DNA from 4 places in the Streptomyces sp. NPDC004752 genome. Region 1 is predicted to be linked to each of the others. Evidence: riboswitches for the same ligand, from Rfam matches in the RefSeq annotation. Region 1 holds a riboswitch; each other region holds the start of a gene.
What was found. A riboswitch is a leader RNA that binds a small molecule or an ion and turns the genes downstream of it on or off. The one in region 1 is predicted to bind cobalamin.
Positions count from the first base shown of each region.

Region 2: another riboswitch for cobalamin. It lies ahead of ACWEKM_RS20290 (ABC transporter substrate-binding protein); the one in region 1 lies ahead of ACWEKM_RS14865 (ribonucleoside-diphosphate reductase subunit alpha).
Region 3: another riboswitch for cobalamin. It lies ahead of metE (5-methyltetrahydropteroyltriglutamate--homocysteine S-methyltransferase); the one in region 1 lies ahead of ACWEKM_RS14865 (ribonucleoside-diphosphate reductase subunit alpha).
Region 4: another riboswitch for cobalamin. It lies ahead of ACWEKM_RS24310 (cobalamin biosynthesis protein); the one in region 1 lies ahead of ACWEKM_RS14865 (ribonucleoside-diphosphate reductase subunit alpha).

Region 1 is NZ_JBSGBN010000029.1:40,708-48,376, forward strand. Features, by position in the region: gene ACWEKM_RS14850 (GntR family transcriptional regulator) at 1-210, shown strand, start outside; gene ACWEKM_RS14855 (carbon starvation CstA family protein) at 299-2,437, shown strand; gene ACWEKM_RS14860 (YbdD/YjiX family protein) at 2,409-2,618, shown strand; cobalamin riboswitch at 3,034-3,205, shown strand; gene ACWEKM_RS14865 (ribonucleoside-diphosphate reductase subunit alpha) at 3,329-5,746, shown strand; gene ACWEKM_RS14870 (ribonucleotide-diphosphate reductase subunit beta) at 5,737-6,759, shown strand; gene ACWEKM_RS14875 (hypothetical protein) at 6,672-6,914, opposite strand; gene ACWEKM_RS14880 (helix-turn-helix domain-containing protein) at 7,008-7,669, shown strand, end outside.
Region 2 is NZ_JBSGBN010000045.1:56,751-64,419, reverse strand. Features, by position in the region: gene ACWEKM_RS20310 (PHP domain-containing protein) at 1-1,577, opposite strand, end outside; gene ACWEKM_RS20305 (DUF1345 domain-containing protein) at 2,110-2,742, opposite strand; gene ACWEKM_RS20300 (ABC transporter ATP-binding protein) at 2,934-3,806, opposite strand; gene ACWEKM_RS20295 (FecCD family ABC transporter permease) at 3,803-4,816, opposite strand; gene ACWEKM_RS20290 (ABC transporter substrate-binding protein) at 4,813-5,856, opposite strand; cobalamin riboswitch at 5,913-6,125, opposite strand; gene ACWEKM_RS20285 (hypothetical protein) at 6,578-6,856, opposite strand; gene ACWEKM_RS20280 (MgtC/SapB family protein) at 6,853-7,413, opposite strand.
Region 3 is NZ_JBSGBN010000006.1:12,304-19,972, reverse strand. Features, by position in the region: gene ACWEKM_RS04215 (NADP-dependent oxidoreductase) at 1-201, shown strand, start outside; gene ACWEKM_RS04210 (nuclear transport factor 2 family protein) at 323-739, shown strand; gene ACWEKM_RS04205 (hypothetical protein) at 802-933, shown strand; gene ACWEKM_RS04200 (hypothetical protein) at 1,180-1,770, shown strand; gene ACWEKM_RS04195 (DUF6262 family protein) at 1,767-2,282, shown strand; cobalamin riboswitch at 2,574-2,800, shown strand; gene metE (5-methyltetrahydropteroyltriglutamate--homocysteine S-methyltransferase) at 2,956-5,274, shown strand; gene ACWEKM_RS04185 (ABC transporter substrate-binding protein) at 5,368-6,954, shown strand; gene ACWEKM_RS04180 (ABC transporter permease) at 6,978-7,669, shown strand, end outside.
Region 4 is NZ_JBSGBN010000060.1:11,858-19,526, forward strand. Features, by position in the region: gene ACWEKM_RS24305 (cobyric acid synthase) at 1-1,469, opposite strand, end outside; gene ACWEKM_RS24310 (cobalamin biosynthesis protein) at 1,490-2,431, opposite strand; cobalamin riboswitch at 2,533-2,672, opposite strand; gene ACWEKM_RS24315 (hypothetical protein) at 2,829-3,050, opposite strand; gene ACWEKM_RS24320 (anion permease) at 3,123-4,427, opposite strand; gene ACWEKM_RS24325 (class II aldolase/adducin family protein) at 4,577-5,266, shown strand; gene ACWEKM_RS24330 (alpha/beta hydrolase) at 5,411-6,538, shown strand; gene ACWEKM_RS24335 (hypothetical protein) at 6,697-7,669, shown strand, end outside.

The DNA.
Region 1 (7,669 bases):
GTCCGGCTCGCCGAGGCCGAGGAGACCATCGAGACCTCGCTGGCCACCCCGCGCGAGGCGGGCCTGCTCGGCACGGACGTGGGCCTGCCCATGCTGATGCTCTCCCGGCACTCGCTGGACAAGGACGGCAACCCGGTGGAGTGGGTGCGGTCGGTCTACCGCGGGGACCGCTACAAGTTCGTCGCACGGCTCAAGCGCCCGCGGGAATAAGCCACTTGCGGTGCCGCATGCGGTGTGGCGCGAGCCCGGTTCCTGTTCTACGTTCCTCCCGTCACCGCATGAACGGGAGGGCTCCGCGATGCGTACCGCGCATGTCCGCACCATCGCCGTCTGGACGCTCGTCGCGATCGTCGGCGCGACCGGCTGGTCCGTGCTCGCGCTCTCCCGGGGCGAGGAGGTCTCCGCCGCCTGGATGGTGGCGGCCGCCCTCGGCTCGTACGCGATCGCCTACCGCTTCTACGCCTCGTTCATCGCCCGCAGGGTCCTCAAGCTGGACCGGACCCGGGCCACCCCGGCGGAGCGGCTGGACAACGGCATCGACTTCCACCCCACCGACCGACGGGTGCTGCTCGGCCACCACTTCGCGGCGATCGCCGGCGCCGGACCGCTGGTCGGACCGGTGCTGGCGGCGCAGATGGGCTATCTGCCCGGCACCATCTGGATCATCGCCGGGGTGGTCTTCGCGGGCGCCGTCCAGGACATGGTGGTGCTGTTCTTCTCGACGCGCAGGGACGGCAGGTCCCTCGGCCAGATGGCCCGCGAGGAGATCGGCCCGTTCGGCGGCGCGGCGGCCCTCCTCGCCGCCTTCGCCATCATGATCATCCTGCTCGGTGTGCTGGCCCTGGTCATCGTCAACGCCCTCGCCTCCTCCCCCTGGGGCACCTTCTCCATCGGCATGACGATCCCGATCGCCCTGCTCATGGGCTGCTATCTGCGGGTGCTGCGGCCGGGCCGGGTGACGGAGGTGTCGCTGATCGGGGTGGCGCTGCTGCTGCTCGCGCTGGTGGGCGGGCGCTGGGTCGCCGAGTCGTCCTGGGCGGACACCTTCACCCTGGCACCCTCGACGCTGGTCGTCTGGCTGGTGGCATACGGCTTCATCGCCTCGATCCTGCCCGTGTGGACGCTGCTCGCGCCCCGCGACTACCTCTCCACCTTCATGAAGATCGGCACCATCGTGCTGCTCGCGCTGGGGGTCGTGATCACCCTGCCGACGCTGCGGATGGACGCGGTCACCGACTTCGCCGCGCGCGGCGACGGGCCGGTCTTCGCGGGCTCGCTCTTCCCGTTCGTGTTCATCACCATCGCCTGCGGCGCCCTGTCCGGCTTCCACGCGCTGATCTCCTCCGGCACGACGCCCAAGATGATCCAGAAGGAGACGCAGATCCGGCTGATCGGCTACGGCTCCATGCTGATGGAGTCGGCCGTGGCGGTCATGGCGCTGGTGGCGGCGAGCATCATCGACCCCGGGCTGTACTTCGCGATGAACGCGCCCTCCGGGGCGATCGGCACGACGGTGCAGAACGCCTCGCAGGTCGTGAGCGGTTGGGGCTACCACATCTCCCCCGCCGAGCTGGCGCAGGCCGCGAAGAACGTCGAGGAGTCCAGCCTGCTGTCCCGCACGGGCGGCGCGCCCACCCTGGCCGTCGGCGTCTCGGAGATCTTCGCCAAGGTCACCGGGGGCGGTCTGCGCGCCTTCTGGTACCACTTCGCGATCATGTTCGAGGCGCTGTTCATCCTGACGGCGCTGGACGCGGGCACCCGGGTGGGCCGCTTCATGCTCCAGGACACCCTCGGCAACCTCTACCGGCCGTTCCGGAACATCGGCTGGAAGCCGGGGCTGGTCGTCACCAGTGCCCTGGTGTGCGGGCTGTGGGGCTACTTCCTGTGGGTCGGCGTGCATGAGCCGCTCGGCGGCATCAACCAGCTGTTCCCGATCTTCGGCATCTCCAACCAGCTGCTGGCGGCGGTCGCCCTGGCCGTCTGCACCACGCTGCTGGTGAAGTCCGGCCGGCTCAAGTGGGCCTGGGTCACCGGGATCCCGCTCGCCTGGGACACGACGGTGACGCTGACCGCGAGCTGGCAGAAGGTGTTCTCCTCGGACCCCAAGGTCGGCTTCTTCAAACAGCGCCAGGTGTTCCAGGACGCCATCGACGCGGGACAGGTGCTGCCGCCCGCCAAGAACATGGCCGACATGCACACCGTGGTCACCAACTCCACGGTGGACGGCGTCCTCTCCGCGGTGCTCGCCCTGCTGGTCGTGATCGTCGTCCTGGACGCGTTGCGGGTGTGCATGCGGCACATCCGCCGCCCGGCGCTGTCCACCCTGAGCGAGACGCCCTACGTCGAGTCGAAGATCACCGCCCCGGACGGGCTGGTCCCGACGCGGACCGAGAAGGAGGCGGCTCGGCATGCGGCCGGCACTGCGGCGGGTGGCTAGCGGACTGCGCGGACTGCGCTGGTATGTGCGGGAGTTGACGGGCGAGTCGGCCTACGAACGCTATGTCGCGCAGCTGGCGGAGCGGCATCCGGAGGCGGCGCCGCCGTCCCGCCGGGAATTCGAGCGGATGCGCACGGACCGCCAGGAGTCGGACCCCCGCCAGGGCTTCCGCTGCTGCTGAGCACGCCGTTCGCGACCGGGACGACATCTTCGCCGAGGCCGACGACGCAGCCGACCACGCCTTCGCCCCGACCCGTCCGGCCACGGGGGCGCCGCGCGGCGGCCGGCTCCCGCAGACCTTCCGAGCCCCGGTCGGCGGCCCGTTCACCCGCTGGTTCCATCGCTGGTTCCATCGCTGGTTCCGTCGCTGGGCGCTGCTCGCGGGCCGGGTGGCCGGGATGGTGCAGCGGACGGTCGCCGTCGTCCTGAAGACCGCCCTGAAGGCCGCCCTGAAGGCCGCCCTGAAGGCCGTCAAGGCTCCGGCGGGCGTGGACGAGCGCCCCGAACGGGCGTGGGGCACCGCACCGGCAACCACGCATCCGCAACGTGCCGTCGGAGCCGACGAGCGACGGCGATCCGTTGACGTACTACACAACATCTGGGGGTGTCATGACGGCCCGACACTAGATGTATGCTCATGCTCGCTGTCGCCGCAGGGGAATCCGGTGTGAATCCGGAACTGTCCCGCAACGGTGTACTCATGCGCGTATGCCCACATACCCGCATGCAGGCTTCAGTCCGAGGACCTGCCGACGGCGCACCCGACCGTCCGGTCCGGGTGCCCTGACGTCCGGGCCTCGTGGAATGGGCCGGTGGGCGCGACGCCGTGTGCGCTCGTGTGCTGCCCCCTGCCCTCCGCAAGGCCCCGTGCCGAGCGAGGGAGAGCCCCACGTGACCATCGCGCCAGCCGACCCGGCTTCAGCCGACCCGGTTTCAGCCGCCCAGGCGACCGCGGTCCCGGTGGAGACCGACGGTCCCGGTGCCGCGCTGCTGCGGACCCTGACCGAGCTGACCGCCGACCTGCCCGACGCCGACCCCGGCCGGGTCGCCGCCGCCGCGCTGCGCGGCCGGTCCGCGCGGGCCGACGCCGATGTCGCCGCGGAGTTGCGGGAGCTGGCCACCGAGGCGGCCGCCGGCCTGATCTCGGAGGACCCCGCCTACTCGCGGCTGGCCGCCCGGCTGTTGACCCGCTCCATCCGCGCCGAGGCCGCCACACAGGGCGTCACCTCGTTCACCGGGTCGATCGCCGTGGGACACCGGGAAGGACTCATCGCCGACCGCACCGCCGCCTTCGTGGAGCTGCACGCCGAGCGGCTCGACGCACTGATCGACCCCGCGGCCGACGACCGCTTCGGCTACTTCGGACTGCGCACACTGCACAGCCGCTACCTGCTCCGGCACCCCCTGACCCGCAAGGTCGTCGAGACGCCCCAGCACTTCATGCTGCGGGTGGCCGCCGGCCTCGCCGATGGAGGCGCCGCCGGGGGAGATTCCGGGCACGCCGTGGACGAAGTCGCCGCGCTCTACCGGCTGATGAGCCGCCTCGAGTACCTGCCCTCCTCCCCCACGCTCTTCAACTCCGGCACCCGCCACCCGCAGATGTCGTCCTGCTATCTCCTCGACTCCCCCAAGGACGAGCTGGACTCCCTCTACGACCGCTACCACCAGGTGGCCCGCCTCTCCAAGCACGCCGGCGGCATCGGCATCGCCTACTCCCGCATCCGCTCCCGCGGTTCGCTGATCCGCGGTACCAACGGGCACTCCAACGGCATCGTCCCGTTCCTGAAGACCCTCGACGCCTCCGTGGCCGCCGTGAACCAGGGCGGCCGGCGCAAGGGCGCGGCGGCGGTCTATCTGGAGACCTGGCACTCGGACATCGAGGAGTTCCTGGAGCTGCGCGACAACACCGGCGAGGACGCCCGCCGTACGCACAACCTCAATCTCGCCCACTGGATCCCGGACGAGTTCATGCGGCGGGTCGACGCCGACGAGCGGTGGTCGCTGTTCTCCCCGTCGGACGTGCCCGGGCTGGTCGACCTGTGGGGCGAGGAGTTCGACGCCGCCTACCGCGGGGCGGAGGCGGCCGGGCTCGCGAGGAAGACCATCCCGGCCCGTGATCTCTACGGCCGCATGATGCGCACCCTCGCGCAGACCGGCAACGGCTGGATGACCTTCAAGGACGCGGCCAACCGCACCGCCAACCAGACGGCCGAGCCGGGCCATGTCGTCCACTCCTCCAACCTCTGCACGGAGATCCTGGAGGTCACCGACGACGGCGAGACCGCGGTCTGCAACCTGGGCTCGGTCAACCTCGGCGCGTTCGTGAGCGGCGGGGGCATCGACTGGGAGCGGCTGGACGAGACCGTCCGCACCGCCGTGACCTTCCTCGACCGGGTCGTCGACATCAACTTCTACCCGACCGAGCAGGCGGGTCGTTCCAACGCCAGATGGCGGCCGGTCGGCCTGGGCGTGATGGGCCTCCAGGACGTCTTCTTCAAGCTGCGCCTGCCCTTCGACTCGGCGCAGGCGAAACAGCTCTCCACCCGCATCGCCGAGCGCGTCATGCTCGCCGCCTACGAGGCATCCGCCGGCCTCGCCGAGCGGAGCAGCCCGCTGCCCGCCTGGGAGCAGACCCGTACGGCGCGGGGTGTCCTGCACCCCGACCACTACGGCGTCGAGTTCACCTGGCCGGAGCGCTGGGCGGCGCTGCGCGAGCGGATCGCGACGACCGGCCTGCGCAACAGCCTGCTGCTCGCCATCGCGCCCACCGCGACCATCGCGTCCATCGCCGGGGTCTACGAGTGCATCGAGCCCCAGGTCTCGAACCTGTTCAAGCGCGAGACCCTCTCCGGTGAGTTCCTCCAGGTCAACTCGTACCTGGTGCAGGACCTCAAGGAGCTGGGCGGGTGGGACGCCCGCACCCGCGAGTCGCTGCGCGACGCCAACGGCTCCGTACAGGACTTCGCGTGGCTCCCGGCAGAGGTGCGCGCCCTGTACCGCACGGCGTGGGAGATCCCGCAGCGCGGCCTGATCGACATGGCCGCGGCCCGCACGCCCTATCTGGACCAGTCCCAGTCCCTGAACCTGTTCATGGAGACGCCGACCATCGGCAAGCTCTCCTCGATGTACGCCTACGCCTGGAAGCAGGGTCTGAAGACCACGTACTACCTGCGGTCCCGCCCGGCGACCCGGATCGCCCGCGCGGCCCGGGCGCAGCCCCGGGCCACCGTCCCCGTGCAGGCCGTCCCGGACCCCGAAGCGATCGCCTGCTCCCTGGAAAACCCCGAGTCCTGCGAGGCATGCCAGTGATCTCCCACCGTTCCCAGAACCTTCTCGACCCCGGCTTCGAGCTGACCCTGCGCCCCATGCGCTACCCCGACTTCTACGAGCGCTACCGGGACGCCATCAAGAACACCTGGACCGTGGAGGAGGTCGACCTGCACTCCGACGTCGCCGACCTCGCCAAGCTCACCCCCGCCGAGCAGCACCTCATCGGCCGGCTGGTCGCCTTCTTCGCCACGGGCGACTCGATCGTCGCGAACAATCTGGTGCTGACGCTGTACAAGCACATCAACTCCCCCGAGGCGCGGCTGTACTTGAGCCGTCAGCTGTTCGAGGAGGCCGTGCACGTCCAGTTCTATCTGACGCTGCTGGACACCTATCTGCCCGACCCGAAGGACCGTGCGGCGGCCTTCGCCGCGGTCGAGAACATCCCGTCCATCCGGGAGAAGGCCGAGTTCTGCTTCCGGTGGATGGACTCGGTCGAGCGCCTGGACCGCCTGGAGTCGACGGCCGACCGCCGGCGTTTCCTGCTCAATCTGATCTGCTTCGCCGCGTGCATCGAGGGCCTGTTCTTCTACGGCGCCTTCGCGTACGTCTACTGGTTCCGCAGCCGGGGCCTGCTGCACGGCCTGGCCACGGGCACCAACTGGGTGTTCCGCGACGAGACCATGCACATGTCCTTCGCCTTCGACGTGGTCGACACGGTCCGCAAGGAGGAGCCGGACCTCTTCGACGACCGGCTCCGGCAGCAGGTCACCGACATGCTCCGGGAGGCCGTCGAGGCGGAGCTGCAGTTCGCGCGCGACCTGTGCGGTGACGGCCTGCCGGGCATGAACACCGACTCGATGCGGCAGTACCTGGAGTGCGTCGCCGACCAGCGTCTGACCCGGCTCGGCTTCGCCCCGGTGTACGACTCCGAGAACCCCTTCTCCTTCATGGAGCTGCAAGGGGTTCAGGAGCTGACCAACTTCTTCGAGCGGCGCCCGTCGGCGTACCAGGTGGCGGTGGAGGGCACCGTCGACCTGGACGAGGACTTCTGATCCCGCTCCTCGTCCGCCGCCTCCCCGGCCTCCCTGAGCTGTCGGTCGACGCGCCGGTCGCGCACGATACCGAACACCGACGGGAGGACCAGGAGGACGAGGATCCCGAGGACCGCGAGCATGCCGATCATGCCTTCGATCTGGTTCGTGTTCATGGAATCCACTGTCGCGCCTGACACCCCGCACCGGCAGTGGCAGGACTGCCGCACACCCTCGAATTACTGCCAGCGGCGAGGCACACTGGCAGCATGCTGAAGAACGTGGCGGCCGTCCTGCTGGACGGCGTACACCCCTTTGAGCTGGGCGTCGTCTGCGAGGTGTTCGGCCTCGACCGCGGCGACGAGGGACTGCCGAGGTACGACTTCGCCGTGGTCTCGGCGGAGGGCCCGGCGCTGCGCACCCATGTCGGCGGGCTGACCGTCTCGACGCCGTACGGGCTGGACCGGCTGGCCGAGGCCGACCTGATCGCGGTACCGGCCGGCGAGGAGTTCGTCACCCGCGACTACCCGCCCGAGCTGCTGAAGTCCCTGGTCGCGGCGGTGGAGCGCGGGGCGCGGGTGCTCAGCGTCTGCTCCGGGGTGTTTGTGCTCGGCGCCGCCGGGCTGCTCGACGGGCGGCGGTGCAGCGTGCACTGGCGGCAGGCCGGGGAGCTGGCCGCGCGCTGCCCGCGGGCGATCATCCAGCCGGACGTGCTCTACGTCGACGCCGACCCGGTGATCACCTCCGCCGGCACCGCGGCCGGGATCGACGCCTGTCTGCACCTCGTGCGCAAGGAGCAGGGCCCCGAGGTCGCCAACAAGATCGCCCGGCGCATGGTGGTGCCGCCGCACCGGGACGGCGGACAGGCCCAGTACGTCGAGCGCCCGCTGCCCAGGAGCCGGTGCGACACCGTCGGCGAGGTGCTGGCCTG
Region 2 (7,669 bases), on a different contig from region 1:
CGCAGCCGCACGTACAGCGGCTCGTCCACCCGGCCGAGGGAGTAGGTCAGCCGGACGGACCCGGTCGACTTGTTCACCTCGAAGGACTTCACGACCTTGGTGTCCGGGGTGGCGAAGACGTCCTTGTCCGCGACCCGGCCGGTGACGGCGCCCTGGATGACGTCCACGCGGGCCAGCTTCGGCACGAACTGGGACCAGTTGGGGCCGTTGGCCAGGCTGATCTCGATGACCAGGTCGACCTGGCTGCCGCGGCGCACGAACAGCGAGCCGCCGAGCGTGACCGCCTTGGACCCGGAGCGCACCCGGGCGTTCAGTCCGCTGATCAGCCCGCCGTGGTCGACCCAGACGCGGCCGGCCCGGATGCCGTCCATGACCGCCTGGTACGAGAAGGAGGAGGCGCCGACGTGGGTGCGGGAGTACTGGCCCGGCCAGTAGTCGCCGTCGGTCACCTTCAGCCCGCCGCCGTAGACCGGGTCCGCGTGGCGGCCGTTGGCCTCGAAGTCGCTGTTCGGGCCGCGTGTGGAGGAGTCGGCGTAGACCTCGTGGGAGTCGGAGTTGGCGGTGATCCACCAGGGCTTGCCCTCGGCGAGCAGGCTGTCCCACAGGCCGCCGACGGTGGCGGTCATCCAGTCGAAGCCGCCCCAGGTGCGGTAGCTCTCCAGCGGGTAGCCGGGGAACGAGTTGGCGCCGGGGCTGTTGTCGTAGTAGCCCCGGCCTTCTCCCGGACCGTTCGGGGCGGGCATGCCGGCGGCCTGGTGGCCGGGGGCGCCCTCCATGCCGACCGCGATCCTGGGCTGGGCGTCGCGCCAGCCGCGGATCTCGTGCGGGGAGTCGATGCCCTTGCGGGCCGGGTGGTTGGCCAGGAAGAGGACGTCCTTGACCTTGCGGCGGCGCACCTGGTCGGCGAGGAAGTTGATGCCGGCGATGGCCAGTGCCTCGTTGGCCGGGGTGTTGCCGGTGGCCTTCTTCACTTCGCCGTCGAAGGAGTTCTCGAACTCCTTCAGCACGGCGACCTCGTTCTTGCCCGGGTGGACGAAGACGGTGCCGTGCTCGGCGGCGGGGATATTCCACTCCAGGCCCTGGAAGACCAGGGTGTCGCCGATCTTGTCGCGGGCATCGACGATGTCCGGGTTGACCTTCTCCACACCGATCTTGGCGTGCGTCTCGCTGCCGTGGTCGGTGATCACCATCCAGTCCAGACCGTGCGCGTTGGCCTGGCGGACGTGGTCGATGACGCGGTACTTGCCGTCGGGGCTGTGCTGGGTGTGGATGTGGTGGTCGCCGGCGAGCCACAGGTAGCCGTGCGCATGCGAGCCATGCGAACGCGAGCCGTGCGACGAGGCCGACGCTGCCGGTGCCGCGGCGGCCTGGCCCGCGCCGCTGAGCACGCTGCCGGCCGCCAGGCCCGCGCCCAGCAGGCCGGTGCGGCGGAGCATGGCACGTCGCGACGACTGACTGGGCGTCAGTTCGGCGTCGGGAACCGACATGTCGAGGGCGGGCGGCAGGGACGTGGGTTCGTCGCTGCCGTGGTGGTGATGGTGGTGGTGACCCTGGTCATGTCCGTGGCCGTGGCCCATTTTCAACTCCAGCTGACAACAAGGATGTATTCGCTTGGGACGTGTGGAGTCTGCAAAGCTCTGGTAAACGATGAGAGTCAGGGCCATGGTGCGGCCGAGAAGGTCGGATGTGCAGCGGACGTCGAAGCCCGCCAGGAGCTGCGGGAATGCCTCGCCCCTGCCCGAGTCGCCACCACGGCGCTGCCGACGGACGGCACCGCCCGCCAAGGACTCGTTTTCGGCCACCGAACCCGCGCCGGTCCCCGCACTCCCCACGCGAGGACGTACACCGAGCCGACCGACCAAGAGACGAACCTCGTCCACGTCCCCTCAGCGGCCACCGGACCGACACCGCCGCACGACACACCGGTGCCCGAGGGGCCCACGACGAGCACGGCGCGCCGACACCGCGCCCGAGCGAGGGGATCCGGGTGACCCGCACGCCGTTCCATGGCGCCCGGTGGGGGCCCGGCCATGATCGGCGCCATCCCCGCCCCGTCCCCCGTCCCCCGGACAGCCCGACAGCTGGGGCCGGCGCGCAGTGTGTGCGATGTCAGCCGGAGACGATCCCGACGACCAGGTTGATCACGGTGGCCAGGATGCCGGTGCCGAAGACGTAGGACAGCAGGCAGTGCCGCAGCGCCACCGCACGGATCGTCGAACTCGACACGCTGGTGTCCGAGACCTGGTAGGTCATGCCCAGGTTGTAGCTGAAGTACAGGAAGTCGCGGTACGCCGGCGGCTCGTCCGAGTTGAAGTCGATGCCGCCGGACGCCGTGCAGTACAGGTGGGCGTAGCGCGTGGCGTACATGAGGTGCAGGGCCGCCCAGGCCATGAACACCCCGCAGAGCGCGCCGGCCGCCGCCGCGTGCCCGTCGGCCGACCTGCCGAACACCAGCAGCAGCACGATGCCGAGCAGCCCGCACAACGCGGCCGTGACCACGACGAGTTCCTCCAGGACCGGGCGGAAGTCCTCACGGCCAATGTTGCGGTGGGTCTGCTCGGCGTCCATGGGCCACAGCACGAACCAGCCCGCCACGACGAAGGTCGCCTCCGTCGCGCCGATGCCCGCGAGAACGCCCAGGGGCAGGTCGGTCAGGACGCCGACGACCACACCGACGGCAGCGCCGGCGGCCATGGAGCCGAACAGCCGGGAGACCGCCGAGAGCGGCAACCGTGCACCCATGGGCCGCAACAGTAGCGGCCGGGGGCGCGCCACAGGGGCAGTCACGGCCGTACGCCGGAACGCGGTGACGACGCGCGGGACGGCGGCGCGCTACGGCCCCTTGGGACAGCACCGAGGGACGGCCTCGTGAGCGGCGTCGCGGGACGGCCTTGTGAACCGCGTCGCGGGGCGGCGTCGTCCACCGGTCGGGGTCAGGTCGCCGTCGCGGCGGAGGCGTCCGGCTCGGTCGGCAGGTCACGCGGGCCGGTCCGCCCCGCACCGTGGGTCGTTCGGCGCAGGAAGCGGATCACCGGGTGGCCCGGGTGCTGGGTGACCTCGGCCCGGACGCCGTAGACCCGTTCGATGAGGGCGGGCGTGAGGACCGTGGACGGGCTGCCTTCCGCGACCGCCCGACCGTCTTGCAGGACGAGCAGCCGGTCGCAGTACATCGCGGCGAGGTTCAGGTCGTGCAGCGCGATCACGGTGGTGACCGGCAGGCCGACGACGAGGTCCAGCAGGTCCAACTGGTGCTGGATGTCGAGGTGGTTGGTGGGTTCGTCCAGCAGCAGTTCGCGGGGTTCCTGGGCGAGCGCGCGGGCGATCTGCGCGCGCTGCCGCTCGCCACCGGAGAGGGTGTGCCAGGACTGGTCCGCCCGCTCGGTCAGCCCGGTGCGGGCCAGCGCGTCGGTGACCGCCCGCACGTCGTCGGCGAAGGCGGCGGTCCAGGCCCGCCGGTGCGGGATGCGGCCCAGCGCGACGACGTCCCGGACGGTCAGTTCGGTCTGGGTGTCCGCGTGCTGTTCGACGGTGGCGATGCGCCGCGCGGTGGCCCGGCGGCCGACCCGGGCCAGCGGACGGCCGTCCAGGGTGATGACCCCGGTGGTGGGCGCGAGCACTCCGGCGAGCAGCCTCAACAGGGTCGACTTGCCGCTGCCGTTGGGGCCGAGCAGGCCGATCGTCTCCCCGGGACGGGGGGCGAGGGTGACGCCGTCGACGATGATCCGGCCGTCGGCGCGGCGCGTGACCCGCTCCGCGCGCAGACCGGGCGGTGTGCCCTGGCCGGCCGTGGGGTCCGGGCCGGTCATGCCCGCCTCCGTCCGCGGTACAGGACCGCCACGAACGCCGGCACGCCGATCAGGGATGTCACCACGCCCACCGGGACCTCCTGGGGATCGATGACGGTACGGGCGATCGTGTCCACCCACACCAGGAAGACGGCTCCGGCCAGCGCCGTGACGGGCAGCAGTCGCACATGGCCGGAACCGGTGAGCGCACGGGCCGCGTGCGGCAGCACCAGCCCGACGAAGCCGATCGCCCCGGCGCAGCTGACGAGTGTCGCGGTCAGCAGCGCGGTCGCGCACAGCAGCACCAGCCGGGTGCGGGCGACGCGCACGCCGAGCGCCGCCGCGGCGTCCTCGCCGAACGCGAACGCGTCCAGGAGGCGGGCGTGTCCGAGGCAGACCGTGAGAACGGCGGCGAGCACGACGGCGCACAGCAGCACATCGCTCCAGCTCGCGCCGCTCAGCGAGCCGAGCAGCCAGAACAGCACGCCTCGGGTGGTCTCCGCGTCCGCCGACGTCAGGACGGTGAACGAGGTGAACGCGGAGAAGAGTTGCATGGCCGCCACGCCGGACAGCACCACCCGGTCGGGGCCACCGCCGAGGGTGTGGCTCAGCATGAGGACGAGCCCGAAGGACAGCAGCGCGCCGACGAACGCGCCCGCCGACAGGGACACCGCTCCCCCGCCGACCCCGAGCACGACCACGGCGACCGCGCCGGTGGACGCCCCGGAGGACACCCCGAGCACGAACGGGTCGGCCAGCGGATTGCGCAGCAGGGACTGCATGACCGCTCCGCACACCGCGAGGCCCGCCCCGCAGAGGGCGGCCAGCAGGGTCCGGGGCATCCGCAGGTCCCACACGATGCCGTCCCGCAACGGCGCCAACTCGCTGTCGCCGTACCCGAGATGGGCGGCGACGGAGGCCCAGACGTCGGCCGTGGAGATATCGGCGGGGCCGAAGGTCACGGCGAACGCCACCGACCCGGCCACCGCCAGCAGCCCGCCGACGGTCAACAGCGCGGCCCGGAGGTTCACTTGGCGAGTCCGAGGTGACGCAGTCCGGCGGCGACCCGTTCGATCCCCTCGACCGTGCGCAGGGACGGGTTCATCGCCTGCCCGCTGAGCAGGATGTACCGCTTCTTCCTGACGGCGGTGAGGTTGCGGGTGGCGGGGTTGGTCTCCAGGAAGCGGATCTTGGCCTTGGCGGTCTCGGCCGTCTGGGACCTGCGGGTCAGGTCACCGAGGACGATGACGTCGGGGTCGCGGTCGGCGACGGTCTCCCAGTTGATCTGGGGCCACTCGTCGTGGGTGTCGGAGAACGCGTTCTCGGCACCGATCGCCCGGGTGATGGCACCGGGGGCGCCGCAGCAGCCGGCGAGGTAGGGAGACTGGGAGTTGGCGAACCAGTACATGAGGGAGACGCCGGAGGCGTCGAGGCCGTCGGTGGCCGCCCGCACCCGCTCCTTCAGCCGTGCGACGAGCCTGGCGCCGCGCTCGTCGACGCCGAACGCGCGGGCCAGGTCGCGTATCTCGCCGTACACGACGTCGAGGGTGAGCGGCGTGCCGCGGGAGCCGTCGCCGCCGCTGCCGTTGTCCTTGCCTGCGGCGCAGTCGGACGGGGAGACGTACGTGGGCACGCCCAGCTTCTCGAACTGCTCGCGGGTGGCGACGCCGCCCTTGCCGAGGGTGGAGACGAACGACGCGGTGACGAAGTCCGGTCCGGCGTCGAGCACCTTCTCGAAGGAGGGAGTGTTCTCGGCCAGTCGGGGCACGGACGCGTTGGCCTTCTCCAGGCCCTTCAGCACCGGGTCGGTCCAGGTGGCGGTGCCGGCAAGACGATCCCCGAGGCCGAGGGAGAGCAGGATCTCGGTGGTGCCCTGGTTGAGGGATACAGCGTGTTCGGGGGCCGACTTCAGGGTGACCTCGTGGCCACAGTTGTCGATCGTGCGGGGGTAGCCGACGGTGGAGCGGCCGGAGTCCGGGGAGGCTCCGCCGGAGCCGACGCACGCGGTCAGCAGCAGCGCCGGGGTGAGGAACAGCAGGGCGGGACGGAACGCGGAACGGAGCACGGGCATGCCTCGGGTGTCGGGGCTCGTACGCGGAGCCTGGCCTACGGACGTCCCTCCGCGCACGTGGTGCGGAGGTGCCAGCAGGTCTTCGGACTCGGGTTCGTCCGGACGGAGCGCCTTCCCGGTACGGCCCCGCACCGGCCCGCGGCCGGTCCGAACCCCTCCCAGTGGCTTGCTGTGCCCCGCCCGTCCCCCTCACCGCTGCGCGTCAGCTCCGGATTCGCACCGGATTCCCTGGCCTCGGATGTGGCTCGACTGGCCCGATCAGGCTACCAAGACGGTCCGGCCGGCCGGACCGGGTTCCTGTCCCCGGCGCCGGGCGCCCGCCTGGGCCATGTCACCATCGGGGACTGCCCCGCAGCGGTGAGCGGGAACGACCGCCGTCAACGCCGCACACTGCCCGTGCGTGGTCGTCCCCGTCCGGTCCGCCGCTCCTTCGCGCTCTCGTCCCCTCGCCACGGATCCCGGGGATGCGTGGCGCGAAGGAGATCTCCGTGACCGCCGGGCCCGCAGCCGCGGCAGCACGGGCCACCGTGTACGGCCACCCCAGCCGGGGCCGGTACCGAACCGCAGAAGGCGATCGAGGACCAATCGAGGACCACGGGAAGGGTTGCGTCGGCGCCGACGCCCCGCGTACCACCGCCGCCCGTACCGTGCGCGGCAAGTTGCCCGCCCCCGCCCCCTGTCTCCCGGCACCGGCACTCGGGCGGGGGTGGGACGTCGTACCTCACCCCGGCCCGTCGGCCGAGTGTGGGGGCGGGGTCTCGGCCGAGATCCACGCGTGGACGACGGCCAGGGACAGGCCGCCGTCGGCGGCTATGACGTGCTCGGGTACGCCGGTGAGCCAGGCGGCGAGCACGGCTCGGCGCAGTTCGGCGGCGCGGGTGGCGAGGCCGGCCCGGTAGGCGTCCGCGGAGCCGACGACGAGTTTCGGGGCGTCCTCCGCCAGGCGCCGGGCGGCGCGGCGGACGGTGTGTCGTGCGCTCAGGGTGTCGAGGTCGTTCATGCCGCTGTCGCCTCCCGTGCCATGTCGAGCGAGCTGTGGTCCAGGTGTCGGCGCAACTCCCGCACGCCGGGCTCCGGGGAGAGCCGGGCGACGAGCCGTTCCGGGCCGCGAGCAGGGTGGCCATCGAGGCCGACGCCGACCCGCAGGGCAGTAATGTCCTCACCGTCGCGCAGCACCCGCAGCCCGGTGGGGGCGCGTCCGTCGCCGGTGCGGGCCGGGGAGAGCTGCACCCGACCGTCGATCATCCGGTCGGCGGCCGAACACCGCAGTGTGGCGGACGTGTTGAGGCCGCGGATGCCGCCGCCCTCCCGCAGGATGACCCCGGCGCCGAGGAAGCCGATGACGGACACGGCGTAGGAGGCGCCCCGGATGGGCCTGCCGTGGTCGTCGGTGACCGTGCCGTAGCGGACGAACAGGGTGGCACAGGCGGCCACGAGCGCATTGGTACGCAGCCCGGCCGTGCGGGCGCGCCACCGACGTTCGACGCCGATCAGGCCGCCGCAGCCGACGCCGACCGGGCGCCGGAGCACGAAAGGGAAGGTGGTCGGATTCGCCATGGAAACCTCCCCTCCCCCGTCGCGGCGGGGGAGGTCGAGGGCATGGCAGCCGCCGGGCAGAGCGGGGCTACCGGATGCCCGAGGAGCGGGGGGACATGGGGGTGCGGGGCCGGGCTCGGCCCTGACTACTGCTGCTGCGATCCATGTCGCTCACCTCCTCCTCGGTCGGCACCTCTCCAGAGTTGCACAGTGACGCAAATTCCGCCCACCCTTCGGGCAGCCGGCATGCGAGCGTGCGCATCCCGAAGGTCACCCT
Region 3 (7,669 bases), on a different contig from region 1:
GAGGCGGCCGGTATCCGGGCGGTGTTCATGCTCGTCGAGCCCGACCATGCAGGGTTGCGCGAGGTTACCTCCCTGGTCGAGGGCGGCCGCCTGCGCGTGATTGTCGACGAGGTCTTCCCCCTCGAAGAAGCCGTCCGGGCCCACACGCTGGGTGAGACCGGCCGCACCACCGGCAAGATCGTCCTCTCCATCACCCCCTGACCCACCCCACTGCTTCTGCCCTGCGGCAGCCATGCCGCCAGCTCCCCGACCTGCGACAGGCAGGACCCATCCCACCCGCACCACACACCACACACCACACACCACACAGAACGGAACCACCATGAGCACCATCACCACCCCGGCCAGCACCCGTGACGTAGTCGACGCGTTCTTCGCCCGCTTCGGCGAAGGCGACATGCCCACCCTGCTGGACCTGTTTGCCGACGGTGTCGCCTTCCACGTCGGCGGCGCTCCCAACGTCCCCTGGGCCGGCAGCCGCACCAGTAAGGACGACATCGCCGCGTTCTTCGCCTCCTTCGGCCAGCACCTCACCCCCGCAAAGGAGTACGTCGTCGCCACGACCGTCGTCGATGGCGACCACGCCGTGGTGATCGGCCACAACCGCTTCGAGGTCCTGGCCACCGGCAAGACCTTCACCAACCACTTCGCCCTCCACATCACCGCAGCCGAAGGCAAGATCGCCGGCTACCGCATGTACGAGGACAGCCACGCCATCAGCGAAGCCTTCACCATCTGACCTGACCACGTGGCACCACCATCCCGCGGCCGGAAGGCGGCCCTGACGCGGCCTGGCCGGTCGTGCTGGACGCGGTGCACCGACTATTTCCCGGCCTGCCCGTGGTCGGCTATGAGCACGGGCAGGATCTGGCGGTCGCCGTCCGCCACGGCTTCCAGCCGGTCGCTCCGCTGCGGATCTGGCTGCCGGGCTGAACCGGGCCCAGGGCCCCGATGGACACCACTGGCGGTGCCGTGGCAAACGTCCGTCCCAGCCCCACCCCCGGCCAGCGGAACCACCCGATCGAGGTGGGGCCAAAACAACTTGCTACAGGGGCGCGAAGCACCCTTCCGCACGCCCCCACCAGCCCCGAAGTGGAGCCAAAAGAACTTGCTCCGCTGTCCCAAAACAAGTGCTTACAGACAGCCGTCCGTGTCCGTCTCGGAGAGCTCCCCTCGCCAGTGACGCGGGCTGGCATTCCGCAAGTTCTGGTAGCCCGGGTTACCAGCATCGGCGAGAAACGCCGCCGCGAAGCGGTCGAGCGGGTCACCGCCATGCAGTTCGACCGGCACGGCACACGCATCTGGCGCCAGGCCAAAACCCTGCTCGACTCCGAACACGCCCGCCGCGCCATCGGTTCCGTCCAAGTCCCCTACGGCACCTGCACTGAGCCTTCCAACGTTGCGGCCGGCGGCCACGACTGCCCCGTGCGCTTCCGCTGCGTGGGCTGCGGACACTTCCGCACCGACGTCTCCTACCTCCCCGATCTTGAGGCATACCTGGCCGACCTGCTGCGCAACCGTGAGCGTCTTGCCGCCTTCGCCAACGCCGACCCCTGGGCCAAGGCCGAGGCCACACCATCGGACGACGAGATTGCCCGTGTCCGCCGCCTGATTCAGCGGGTGCGCCAGGACCTCGACGAGCTCACCGACGAGGACCGGGCCCAGATTCGCGAGGCAGTCGCACTGGTCCGCCGCAGCCGCGGCGTGTCCCTGGGGATGCCGCGCGTCCGCCAGCCCTTACCCGACCTTCGCCCGGAGAGAACCGGATGACCAGCATGACCGACGGGCGGCGGGCCGACTCGGCCCGCCGCCGCGAACGCGTTCTCAAAGCCCTCGATGTCCTGCTGCGAAGCGACCAGGACATCACGGTCTCCGGCCTGGCTCGCGTCGCACGAGTGGACCGCACCTACCTCTACCGGCACCGCGACCTCCTCGAACGCATCCACACCGCCGCAGCCGTCCCACCAGAAGAAGGGCGGATCGCGGCCGTCAGCCGGGCCTTGCTGCGGGCAGACCTGACCAACGCGCTGGAGCGGAACAGACGGCTGGCAGTCCGGGTCCGGCAGTTGGAGAAGCGTCTGTCCGAGAACCTCGGTGAAACCGCATGGCAGGAATCCGGCCTCGGTTCGTCCGCCGACATCGACCAGCTTCAACGTCGCATCACGTTGCTCGAACAAGACCTGGCCGACATAAGAGGCCAGCTCGATGAGCGGACCGAGGAACTCGACGCTGCGCGAGCGGCTAACCGGGAACTGACCCGGGCACTGAACCAGGCCCGCTGAGGCCAGCGCGGCGGCGTCCCGCTCGCCCCCGTCACCCTTAGTGATCGATGGCGCGCAGGGCGTTTGTGGCGTAGGGGATCCCGGTCTGCCGGGCTGCCTCGGTCCGGCAGCCGTACACGTGCACGGTGGCTCCGGCGCCTGGTGCTGTCGGGGTGGAAGGGTTTCGGCCAGGGTCGAGCCAGTCGATCTCGCGTAAGTCCGCATCGCCGTGGGCGAGCGATCCGGACGGCGATGCCGCCCCCTGATGCACGGGCGGATAGTTGTCGGTCGCTCGTGCGATCGGTCCTGTGTGTACGCTTGCCGTGCAGCTGGTTCGCCCCGTCCGCCAGGCGGGATGCGTCGTAAGAGGGAACCCGGTGGGAATCCGGGACTGCCCCGCAGCGGTGAGCGGGAACGACCGCCGTCATACGCACTGGGCCCGGAAGTGACGGGTCTGGGAAGCGACGGCCAGTAGGTGCCTCGTTGGAGAACGAGGTGTGCCCGTGAGTCCGAAGACCTGCCACTGCCCGCGCGCGGACCGCCGTGCGCGGAGATCCCGGTGACCTCGTGGGCGGGTCGGCGTACATATCAGGCGGGCACGCATGTCGTGGCTCGTCCGGTCTGTCATCCCTTCGCGCTCGCGTTCCCCAGTCTCCGGGGTCGCTCTCGTCCAGAGCTCGCGAAGGAGAGTTTCGTGACAGCCAAGTCCGCAGCCGCGGCAGTACGGGCCACCGTCCACGGTTACCCCCGCCAGGGACCGAACCGGGAACTGAAGAAGGCGATCGAGGGCTACTGGAAGGGCCGCGTCAGCGCCGATGCCCTCCGGGAAACGGCCGCCGGCATCCGCCGCGCCAACTGGCAGCAACTGGCAGCCGCCGGCGTCCACGAGGTCCCGACCGGTGACTTCTCGTACTACGACCACGTCCTCGACACCAGCGTCATGGTCGGCGCGATCCCCGCGCGGCACCGCGCCGACGTCGACGCCGACGCCCTCGACGGATACTTCGCCATGGCCCGCGGCACCCAGGACACCGCCCCGCTGGAGATGACGAAGTGGTTCGACACCAACTACCACTACCTCGTACCGGAGCTGGGCCCGGACACCGTGTTCGCGGCCGACTCGACACGGCAGGTCAATGAGCTGAAGGAAGCCCTGGAGCTGAGCCTTTCAGCCAGGCCCGTCCTCGTCGGGCCCGTCACCTACCTGCTGCTCGCCAAGCCCGCCCCCGGCGCGCCCGCCGACTTCGATCCGCTGACCCTCCTCGACCGGCTGCTCCCGGTCTACGCCGAGGTGCTCGCTGATCTGCGGGCGGCCGGCGCCGAGTGGGTCCAGCTCGACGAGCCCGCCCTAGTCCAGGACCGCACCCCGGCCGAACTGAACGCCGCCGCGCGGACCTACCGCGACCTCGGCGCACTCGCCGACCGCCCGAAACTGCTGGTCGCCTCCTACTTCGACCGGCTCGGCGAGGCACTCCCCGTGCTGGCCAAGACCCCCGTCGAGGGGCTCGCCCTCGACTTCACCGGACCGGCAGCCGCCAACCTGGACGCCCTGGCCGCCGTCGGCGGACTGCCCGGCAAGCGCCTGGTCGCCGGAGTCGTCAACGGCCGCAACATCTGGGTCAACGACCTGTCCGCGTCCCTCGCCACGCTCGGCACTCTGCTCGGCCTGGCCGACCGGGTCGACGTCGCCGCCTCCTGCTCCCTCCTCCACGTCCCGCTCGACACGGCCGCCGACCGGGACATCGAATCGCAGATCCTGCGCTGGCTGGCCTTCGCGAGGCAGAAGACAACCGAGATCGTCACCCTCGCCAGGGGCCTCGCCCAGGGCACCGACATCATCGCCGCCGAACTGGCCGCCAACCGCGCCGATCTGGCCTCCCGCGCCAGGTCACCGATCACCCACGACCCTGCCGTCCGAACACGCGCGGCAGCCGTCACCACGTTCGACGCCCGACGCTCCTATCCGTACCGACAACGCGCTGCCGCCCAACGCGCCCACCTGAAGCTGCCATTGCTGCCCACGACGACCATCGGTTCCTTCCCGCAGACCGGCGAACTGCGCACCGCCCGCGCCGACCTGCGCGCGGGCCGGATCGACACGGCCGGCTACGAGGAACGCATCAGGACCGAGATCCAGGAGGTGATCGCCTTCCAGGAGAAGACGGGCCTCGACGTCCTCGTGCACGGCGAGGCCGAACGCAACGACATGGTCCAGCACTTCGCCGAGCAGCTCACCGGCTACGTCGCCACCCAGCACGGCTGGGTCCAGTCCTACGGCACCCGCTACGTCCGCCCGCCCATCCTGGCCGGCGACATCTCCCGCCCCGAGCCGATGACCGTGCGGTGGACGATGTACGCCCAGTCCCTCACCGACCGCCCCGTCAAGGGCATGCTCACCGGCCCGGTCACCATGCTCGCCTGGTCCTTCGTCCGCGACGACCAGGCCCTGGGCGAGACCGCCCGCCAGGTGGCCCTCGCCCTGCGCGACGAGGTGAATGACCTGGAGACGGCCGGGACGTCGGTCATCCAGGTCGACGAGCCCGCGCTGCGCGAGACCCTGCCGCTGCGGACCGCCGACCGCCCGGACTACCTGGCCTGGGCCACAGAGGCGTTCCGCCTCACCACCTCCGGCGTGCGGCCAGACACCCAGATCCACACGCACATGTGCTACGCCGAGTTCGGCGACATCGTCCAGGCCATCGACGACCTCGACGCCGACGTCATCAGCCTGGAAGCGGCCCGCTCGCACATGCAGGTCGCCCGGGAGCTGGCGGCGCACGGCTATCCGCGTGAGGCCGGGCCCGGCGTGTACGACATTCACTCCCCGCGCGTGCCGAGCACGCAGGAGGCCGCCGACCTGCTGCGCACCGGCCTCAAGGCCATTCCCGCCGAACGCCTGTGGGTCAACCCCGACTGCGGCCTGAAGACCCGTGGTTGGCCCGAGGTCCGAGATTCCCTCGAGCACCTGGTCGCAGCCGCGCGGGAGGTACGCCGGGAGCTGTCCACAGACTGATCACGGCGTCGGACTGTTCTCCAACCGATCCGGGTAGCCCTTATTGCAATTAACATGCAACAGCTTGAGATCATCAATAAGGGTGTGAGTTCCATGACGGTCCGACGGATACGGACAGCCGCCGCCACGGCGGCGATACTCACGGGTGTCGCCGCCTGCTCGGCCCCCGGCAGCAGCACAGGCAGCGGCGACGCAGCCGACTCCGTCGTGATCGGAGTGGCCTCCGAGCCGGACACGCTCAGTCCGTTGCTCGGGTACGGCAAGGACGGCAACTCGAAGATCTTCGACGGCCTGCTCGCCCGGGACGCCGGCCTGAAGCTGAGACCGGCACTGGCGAAGGCCCTGCCCGAGGTCGCCGCCAACGGCCTCACCTACACCTACACCCTGCGCGACGGCGTGACGTTCAGCGACGGCGAGCCACTGACCTCAGCCGACGTCGTCTTCACATACGACACGATCCTCGACGCCAAGACCAACAACACCAACCGCAGCGAACTGGACGCCATCAAGGACGTGCGGGCGGACGGCGACGACAAGGTGATCTTCACCCTCAAGTACCCCTACGCGCCCTTCGCAGGGCGCACGGTGCTGCCCATCGTCCCCGAGCACGTCGCGGGCAAGCAGGACCCCAACACCGGCTCCTTCAACACCAAGCCGATCGGCACCGGCCCCTACCTGCTCGCCTCCTGGAGCAAGGGCGAGAAGCTCACCTTCAAGGCAAACCCCGACTACTGGGGCGGTGCGCCGAAGGTGAAGAAGGTGACCATGGCGGTCATCGAGGACGACAACGTACGGGCCACCCGGCTGCGTTCCGGCGACCTCGACGGCGCGATCCTGCCGCCCAACCTCGCCGCCACCTTCAAGAACGACAAGGCGAAGAAGACGTACGACGCGAAGACGTACGACTTCCGCACGGTCACCCTTCCTCAGGAGAACAAGGTCACCGGCGACCGCGTCATCCGCCAGGCCCTGGACGCCGCCGTGGACCGGCAGGCCATGGTCGACAAGATCCTCGACGGCGCCGGACGCCCGGCGAACGGGCCTCTGCCCCTCGACGACCCCTGGTTCGCCAATGGCATCGAGCGCAAGCAGGACCTCACCAAGGCCAGGCAGATCCTGGACCAGGCGGGCTGGAAGAGCGACCAGGGCGGCATCCGCGCCAAGGACGGACTGCGAGCCTCGTTCACCCTCCTCTACCCCTCCGGCGACAAGGTCCGCCAGGACCACGCCCTCGCCTACGCCTCCGACGCCAAGAAGGCCGGCATCGAGGTGAAGGTGGAGAGCGCCACCTGGGAGGTCATCGAGCCGCGCATGAAGGACGACGCCGTCCTGGCCGGCTTCGGCAGCAACGGCGACCCCGACTACGGCCTCTACACGCTGCTGCACTCCTCGCTCGCCGGCGACGGCTTGAACAACATGGCCCGCTACGACGACCCGGTCGTGGACAAGGCCCTCGACACCGGCCGCCGCACCTCGGACCAGGCGACCCGCAAGGCAGCCTACGACCGCCTCCAGAGGGAGCTGGTGAAGAACCCCGGCTACACCTTCCTCACCCACATCGACCACGTGTACGTCCTCGCCGACCGCTGGACCGGTCTGACCACGCAGGTCGAGCCGCACGAGCACGGCTTCGCCTCCGGGCCGTGGTGGAACCTCGAAGCCTGGCAGCCGAAGAAGTGAGGCCCTCCCTTCCCTGGGGAGCGATGGCGCGACTGGCGGGGCGGCGGCTTCTGTTCGCCGCCCCGGTCCTGCTCGTCGTGACCTTCGGCGTCTTCGCGATCGCCGCCGCCTCCCCCTTCGACCCGGTCAAGGCGTACGCCGGCACAGCAGCCCTCGGCGCCGACGCGGAGACGCTGGCGCGGCTGCGGGAGAACCTGGGCGTGGACCAGCCGTTCGCCTCCCGCTGGTGGAACTGGCTGACCGCAGCCGTCACGGGCGATCTCGGGCAGTCCAGCGTGATGCGGCAGCCGGTTGCCCAGGTCATCGGTGAACGCCTCGTCTGGTCAACGCTGTTGTGCGCGGCGGCATTCGTCGTGGCCGTGCTGACGGGGACGGTGCTGGGCGTGCTGGCAGCCCGGCGCCCGGGATCGGTATTGGATCGAGCCGTGACCTCCCTGGCCTACTCGCTGGAGGCGGCGCCCGTCTTCTGGCTCGCCCTGCTGGCCGTCTGGCTGTTCGCCCTCCAGCTCGGCGTGCTCCCGGCCGGCGGTCTTACGGACACGGCCAGTGAGCAGGTCACGGCTGGGCAGGTGACAAGCCACCTCGTGCTGCCGGCCGGGGTGCTCGCCGTCTCCCAGCTGCCCTGGTTCACCCTGTACGTCCGCCAGGGCGTCGGCGACGCGCTCGCCGAGGACCCCGTACGCGGCGCCCGCGCGCGAGGCTTGAGCGAGCGTAC
Region 4 (7,669 bases), on a different contig from region 1:
GCGTGCTGTTCGATCAGGTCGCCGAGCCGGTCGAGCCGCCGCTCGCGCAGCGCGGCGAAGGACGTGTCACCGGCCGGTACGAAGCGGCGGTCCGCGGCGGCCGCCACCTCGCGCAGAAAGGCCCGCCGGAAGCCGTCCGACTCCAGCGCGCCGTGCCAGTGCGTGCCCCAGGTCCGGCCGACCCGGCAGCCGTCCAGGAAGGGCTCGCCGCCGATGACGTCGGCGACGCCGTGATGGATCTCGTAGCCCTCGACGTGCTCGCCGAGCGCTGTGCCAAAGGGCCGGGCGAGGGTCTTCTCGGGGGCGAACCGCACCCGCACCGGCAGCAGGCCGAGCCCTGGCACCTGCCCGGCGCGCGACTCGACCTCGTCCTCGATGTGCTCGCCGAGGATCTGGAAGCCGCCGCAGATGCCGAGGACCGGGCGGCCCTCGCGGGCCCGGCGGGTGAGCGTCCGGGCCAGCCCGCGCTCCCGCAGCCACTGAAGGGCCCGGACGGTGCCCCGGGTCCCGGGGACGACGACGAGGTCCGCGTCGGCCAGTTCCTCCGGCCGGTCCACGAACCGCACCACCACGCCCGGTTCGGCGGCCAGCGCGTCCACGTCGGTGAAGTTGGACATGAGCGGCACGGCGCACACGGCGACCCGCAGCACGTCCGCGCCGACGGGTTCGGCGACCGCCGACTCCCGCACCGCGCCGGGCGGCGAGCCCCGCCCCCCGGCTCTCGACTCCGCTCGGGCGGCGGGGACCCCCATCCCGTCCTCCTCGTCGATGCCGAGTCCGTGCCGGAACGGCAGGACGCCGTAGGTGTGCCGTCCGGTCAGGGCGTGCAGCATGTCGAGGCCCGGCGCCAACAGGCCCGCGTCCCCGCGGAACTTGTTGACGAGGAACCCGGCGACCTGTTCCTGGTCCTCGCGCGACAGCAGCGCCACGGTCCCGAAGAACGACGCGAAGACGCCCCCGCGGTCGATGTCACCGACCACCAGCACGGGCAGCCGCGCGCCCCGCGCGATGCCCATGTTCACGATGTCGGTGCGCCGCAGGTTGATCTCCGCCGGGCTCCCGGCCCCCTCGCAGATCACCGCGTCGTACGTGGACCGCAGCGTGGCGAGACAGTCGAGGACGGTCCCCAGCAGCCGCTGCTGCCGCCCACCGTGGTAGCCGCGCGCGCTCAGCTCGCCCACGGGCCTGCCCAGCAGCACGACCTGGCTGCTCTGTTCCCCGCCCGGCTTGAGCAGTACGGGGTTCATCAGCGCGGTCGGCTCGATCCGGCACGCCTGGGCCTGCATGGCCTGGGCCCGCCCGATCTCGGCGCCCTCCCGGGTGACGAACGAGTTCAGGGACATGTTCTGCGCCTTGAACGGCGCGACCTTGACCCCCTGCCGCACCAGCCACCGGCAGATCCCGGCGGTGACGACGCTCTTTCCGGCGTCGGAGGTGGTACCGGCGACGAGGAGACCACCACCGTTCATGACCGGAGTCCCTTCGCGGCTCATGACCGGTGTCCCTGCGCGGCCAGGCGCGCGGCGGCCACGACGCCGAGCGCGAGCAGCCCGACCCGGCGGGAGAGCCGTACGGCGCGTTCGATGTCCGGGGTGGTGACGGCACGGCCGCCGCCGTTGAGCACGGCCCGGTGCTCGACGCGCCCCCCGTACGAGAGGGTCCCGCCCATCCGCACGCCCAGCGCCCCGGCGAAAGACGCCTCGACGGGACCGGCGTTGGGGCTCGGATGCCGGCGGGCGTCGGCCCGCCACGCCCGTACGGCGCCCCGCGCGTCGGGCCCGCAGACGGCGGCGAGGGCGGCGGTGAGCCGCGCCCCCGGCCAGCCGGCGACGTCGTCGAGCCGTGCCGCGGCCCAGCCGAACCGGCGGTGGCGCGGCGAGCGGTGCCCGACCATCGCGTCGAGGGTGTTCACGGCCCGGAACCCGACGAGCCCGGGCACTCCGCCCAACGCCCCCCACACCAGGGCCCCGACGACCGCGTCGGAGGTGTTCTCGGCCACGGACTCCACGACCGCCCGGGCGATCCCGTCGGCGTCCAGGGCCTGCGGGTCCCGCCCGCACAGATGCGGCAGCCGCGCCCTGGCCGCCGTGACGTCCCCCGCCTGGAGGGCCCGCCCGACGGCCCGGGCCTCCCGGGCGAGCGAAGTCCCGCCCACTACCACCCAGGTGACGGCCCCGGTGAGCGCCACCGAGGCGGCGGGGGAGGCGCGTACGGCCCGCTGGGCCACGGCCCCGAGGGCCGCGGCGCCACCGACGCACACGGCGGTGTGCACGACTCCCCACCCGCGGTGGTCCCGCCACAGTGCCCGCTCCGCCGCGTCGGCCGCACGCCCGAACGCGGCGACCGGATGCCCGCGACGCGGATCGCCGACGAGCAGGTCACTGAGGAGGCCGAGGGCGGCGCCGTACGCGAAGACGCGATCGGCACGCACCGGCTCAGCCGGCCGTGGGGTCGGGAAGCGACCTGGTGCTGTATCTCAATCCGCAGCCGAGCATGGCGATATGTCCTCACTCAGGGTGTCCACGCCCTGGTTCGACGAGACCGGCGGTGAGAGTTCCTGGCTCCCGGGGAGTTCTACCCCGGTGACAGTGGCGGGACCGCGCCGGATTCGCACCGGCTTCCTCTCGTGCCGCCGTACATGGCTCCGGCAGTCCACCATGGCCCCGGAAGGGCCGTCAACTGCCGTTGACCTGCGAGGGGAGAGTGTGCCGAGGCTCATATCGGCACGGCCGCACGCAGCGCCCCGAAGGGGCGCGGGGAACTGCGCGACCAGCCACGACGGTGCCGCAGACGACCGACGGCACAGCGCGGCACATCCAGCGGAGCGCTTAGGCGGCGATCAGATGGATGCCGTAGCCCACCGCGGCGGCGCACGCCGCGAAGCACGCGCAGGCGGCGGTCAGCGCGAGGCCCCCGGAACCGCCCCGCGCCGCGGCCCGTTCGCGGTGCGACAGTCCGGCCACGCCGAGGGTGAAGAGGGTCACCAGCGCCACGGTGACCGTGAGACTGACGCCGAGGACGGAGCCGAGGGCCGCCCAGTCGATCTTCATGGTGATGCTTCCTTGGGTACCGGAGGGAGGGGAGCGGACCAGGAGGGGAGTGGACGAGGAGGGAGTGGACGGTCAGACGGCGGCGGTCGGCGGGGCGGCCTGGTCTGCGGCGGCGGTGGCGGCGGCCGGGGCTGCAGACACCGGCGGGGGCGAAGACGCGGAGGCCGACTGGGGCGAGGACGCGGAGACCGGCGGGGGCGGGATCGTGGCCGTCAGGTCGGCGGCCGGGGAGCCTGACCCCGGGGGCGGCGCGGCGGCGGGCGCCGCGGTCGGCTCACCGGTGTCGTTGACATTGCTGTGGTCGACGACCTCGCGCCGGGAGACCTTCCAGATCGCGGCGCCCGCGCCGACCAGGAAGACGCCCACGCACCCGGTGCCCCAGTCGCCCAGCTCCGTGACGGTCTCCGCGAGCGCGCCTGCCAGCGCGGCGGCCGGCAGCGTCAGCGCCCAGGCGACGAACATCCGGGTCGCCGTGGACCAGCGGACCACGCCGCCCCTGCGGCCCAGGCCCGCGCCCATCACGGAACCGGAGACGACATGCGTGGTGGAGAGGGAGAAGCCGAGGTGCGAGGAGGCCAGGATGGCGGTCGCGGCGCTGGTCTGCGCGGCGAAGCCCTGCTGCGGCCCGAGGTCGGTCAGGCCCTTGCCCATGGTGCGGATGATCCGCCAGCCGCCGAGGTAGGTGCCGAGCGCAATGGCGAGACCCGCGGAGAGGATGACCCAGGTGGGAGGGTTGGAGCCGGGGGCGAGGGCGCCGCCGGCGATCAGCGCCAGCGTGATGATGCCCATCGTCTTCTGGGCGTCGTTGGTGCCGTGGGCCAGGGAGACCAGGCCCGCGGAGGCGATCTGGCCGGCCCGGTAGCCCCGCTCGGCGGCCCTGCCGTCCGCCTGCGCGCCGAGCCGGTACGACAGGCGGGTGGCGAGCAGCGCCGCCACGCCCGCGACGACCGGGGCGGCGAGCGCCGGGATGAGGACCTTGGTGACGAGCACGTCGCCGTGGACGGCGCCCGCGCCGGCGGAGGCGAGGGTGGCGCCGATCAGACCACCCATCAGGGCGTGCGAGGAACTGGAGGGCAGGCCCACCAGCCAGGTCAGCAGGTTCCAGAGGATCGCCCCCACCAGGGCGGCGAAGATGACCTCGGGACGGATGCCGCTCTCGTCGACGAGACCTTTGGAGATCGTGTTGGCGACCTCCACGGAGAGGAAGGCGCCCACCAGGTTGAGGGTGGCGGACAGGGCCACCGCCACCTTGGGCTTGAGCGCACCGGTCGAGATGGTCGTGGCCATCGCGTTGGCGGTGTCGTGGAAACCGTTCGTGAAATCGAACGCGAGTGCGGTGAGCACCACAATCGCGAGGATCAGCGAGAAGTTTTCCATTTACCCAGGCAATCGTTCGAAGTCATCGACCGGTTGAACGTAGGAAACCTGAATGAACGGAAGATGAACCATGAGGGGACTTGTGGTGTCGTGCGGGGCGGGTGTGCCCGCCCGTTGAAGAGATCCGGGTCACCCGGCAGGATCACGGCATGGCGGAACAGCGGCGGGAGCGGCGGACGGCGACACGGGGCGCGGGGCACGAGGAGGCGCGCGCCTGGGAGGAACTGGTCGGCGCGGCCCGCCGCACCGTGTCCGACGGACTGGTCGTCGGCACCTCCGGGAACGTCTCGGTGCGCATCGGCGACACCGTGCTGGTCACGCCCTCGGGCGTGCCGTACGACCGGCTCACGCCGGACGATGTGACCGGTGTGGACCTCGACGGCCGACAGGTGCTCGGCACGCTGGTGCCCACCAGCGAACTGCCCATGCACCTCGCCGTCTACCGCGCCACGGACGCGCGCGCCGTTGTCCACACCCACGCCGTGCACGCCACGGCCGTCTCGACGCTCGTCTCCGAACTGCCCTCGATCCACTACATGTCGGCGGCGCTCGGCGGCCCCGTCCGGGTCGCACCGTATGCCACGTACGGCACCGAGGAACTGGCCCGGAACATGCTCCGCGCCCTCGCCGACCGCTCCGGCTGCCTGCTGCGCAACCACGGCACCCTCACCTACGGCGGCACCCTCGACCAGGCATACGACCGCACCGCCCAGCTGGAGTGGATGTGCCGTCTGTGGCTGACGGCGTCCTCGGTACCGGGCCACACCCCCACCCTCCTGACCCCGGACCAGCTGACGGAGGTGGCGGAACGACTGCACGACTACGGCCAGCGCCCCTGACCCCCCGGCACGCGGAAAGACACCCCCGCACTCACTCACAACGGCATCCATCCACTCCCTTCAGGGGCGCGGGGAACTGCGCAACCGGCCAAAGAACCCCCGCTCCCGCTGGCCGACCGCGCGGTCCGCCGGGAGACTGGTGGCGTGCGCACTGTCACAGTGACGGCCGCCGCCGTCACCGCGGCCCTGGCAGCCGGTGCGGCCAGTGTGGCCGCCGGGCGGCTGGCCAGCGACGCCGCGCTCAAGGCGCCGGCCGGTCGGCCCCTGCCCACCGAACCCCGGCTCACCGTGCACGCCACGGCCGCGGGACAGATCACCCTCACCCGCGACCTGGCCTCGCTGCGCCCCGGCACCTACGGCCTCGCGGGCAACGGCTCGCACGCCGTCGTCGGACCCGTCCTGGAGTCCGTGCGGAGCACCGCCGACACCGTCGTACGCCGCCTGCACGGCGTCACCCACGGCACGCTCAGGGCCGGTGACAAGGTCTGGCTCACCCCGAACGTGCACGTCGGCAACCCGGCCTCCGCCCTCGACCTAGACCACGCGGACATCGACGTGCCCGGCGAACTCGGCCCACTGCCCGCCTGGTTCGTGCCCGGCCGGCGGGACATCTGGGTGATCGCCGTGCACGGTCTGGGCACCACCCGCGAACAGGCGCTGAACGTCATGGAGTTCCTGCACCGCAGGCGCCTTCCGGTGCTCGCCCTCGCCTACCGCGGCGACCTCGGCGCACCCCGCCGACCCGACGGTCTGAACCACTTCGGCGAGACCGAGTGGCGCGACCTGGACGCGGCGATCCGCCACGCCGTCCGGCACGGCGCCGACCGCGTGGTCCTGCTCGGCTGGTCCACCGGCGCCACCATGGCTTTGCGCGCCGCCGCCCGCTCGCCCGAACGCGACCGCGTCGCCGGGCTCGTCCTCGACTCACCGGTGCTCGACTGGCAGGCCACACTGCGCGCCCTGGCATCGGCCCGCCACGCGCCGGACGCCGTGCTGCCGCTCGCCGTGCGCGCCGCGCAGGGGCGCACCGGACTGCACCCCGACGGCCTCGCCGACACCGCCGACCCCACCCGGCTCGACGTGCCCACCCTGATCATCCACGGCCCCGGCGACACAGTGGCCCCCTGGGTGCACTCCCGGTGCCTCGCCGACCGCCGCCCGGACCGGATCGCCCTGCACACCGTCCCGAACGCCCCGCACGCGGCCATGTGGAACGCCGATCCCGAAGAGTACGAGGAACAGCTGCGCCGGTTCCTGACGCCGCTCATGTAATCCATGACGCCGTCCATGCAATCCATTCCGTTTAACTCCGTACCGGTGGCCTGATCATGGCCCGTCCAGCCCGACCGGACACCGTGCATTGGCCACCCCCGTCGCGCGCCGTGACATTCCGTTTGGGTTTTCGGACCGTCAACCGGAAGACTGCCCCCGTGACGTCCCGTATCCCGCGCGACTCCAGGCTTCGACTCGTCCGACCGCGACCCCTGGCCGCCGCCCCCACAGCTGTGAACCAGCGGCGCTCACGCCGCCCCGCACCCCGGCCTCCGGAAGGCACGCCCGCCCCCGCGGAGCTGGCCAGAATGGCTCGCTCCGGCCTGGCGGGCGCGGCCCGCGTAGCCCACTGGGCCGATGCCGCCCTCGGCCCCGGCCGCGCCGGTGCCACCGAGGACGGCAAGGCCATCCTCTCCGACACGACCGTCGAACGGGCGGCCGACGATCTGAACCTGACCGTGGCCCAGGTCCGGGCCGACTGGGACACCGCCCGCCTCGCCGGCCTCGTCGAGGTGCACGGCGACAGCGCCCGCCCCGGCTGGCGGCTGCGCGCCTGGAACCGGGACGACAGCGCCGTACTGCGCGGCTGGGTCGCGCTCTTCGACGCCTGGTCGCTGGCCCACCCGGAACCCGCCGAGCAGGAGCACGCGGTCGTCGCGGACGTGATCTCGGCCATGCCCCAGGCACTCTCCTTCCTTCAGCTGTCCGCCGGTCCGGTCCCGGTCGAGCAGCTCCTCGACCTGCTTCAACAGCGGGTCACCGAACTGCGTACCAAGCGCTGCGAAGTCCCCTACGAGTCCGGCCCGGGCGACGCCCCCGGCGCCGCGCTCCCGACGGCGGGCGCGCCCGCCGTCCCGGCGCCCGCGCCCGCCGAGGACGCCCTCCTCGCCCCGGTCCTCGACTGGGCCCTGCACGCCCTCGCCTCCGTCGGCGCCCTCACCTACGGCGAAGGCCAGGCCACCCTCACCCCGCTCGGCAGCTGGGCGGTATGGGTCAAGCTGGAGCAGATCTGCGTGGCCGCGCAGAGCCCCGCCGGGAACATCGAGCAGTCCGCCGAGGACATGCTCCGCGGCTGCGCCCAGCTCCGTCCCAACGCCGCCCGCGCCGAGTACCGTGCCTGGCTCGCCGCCC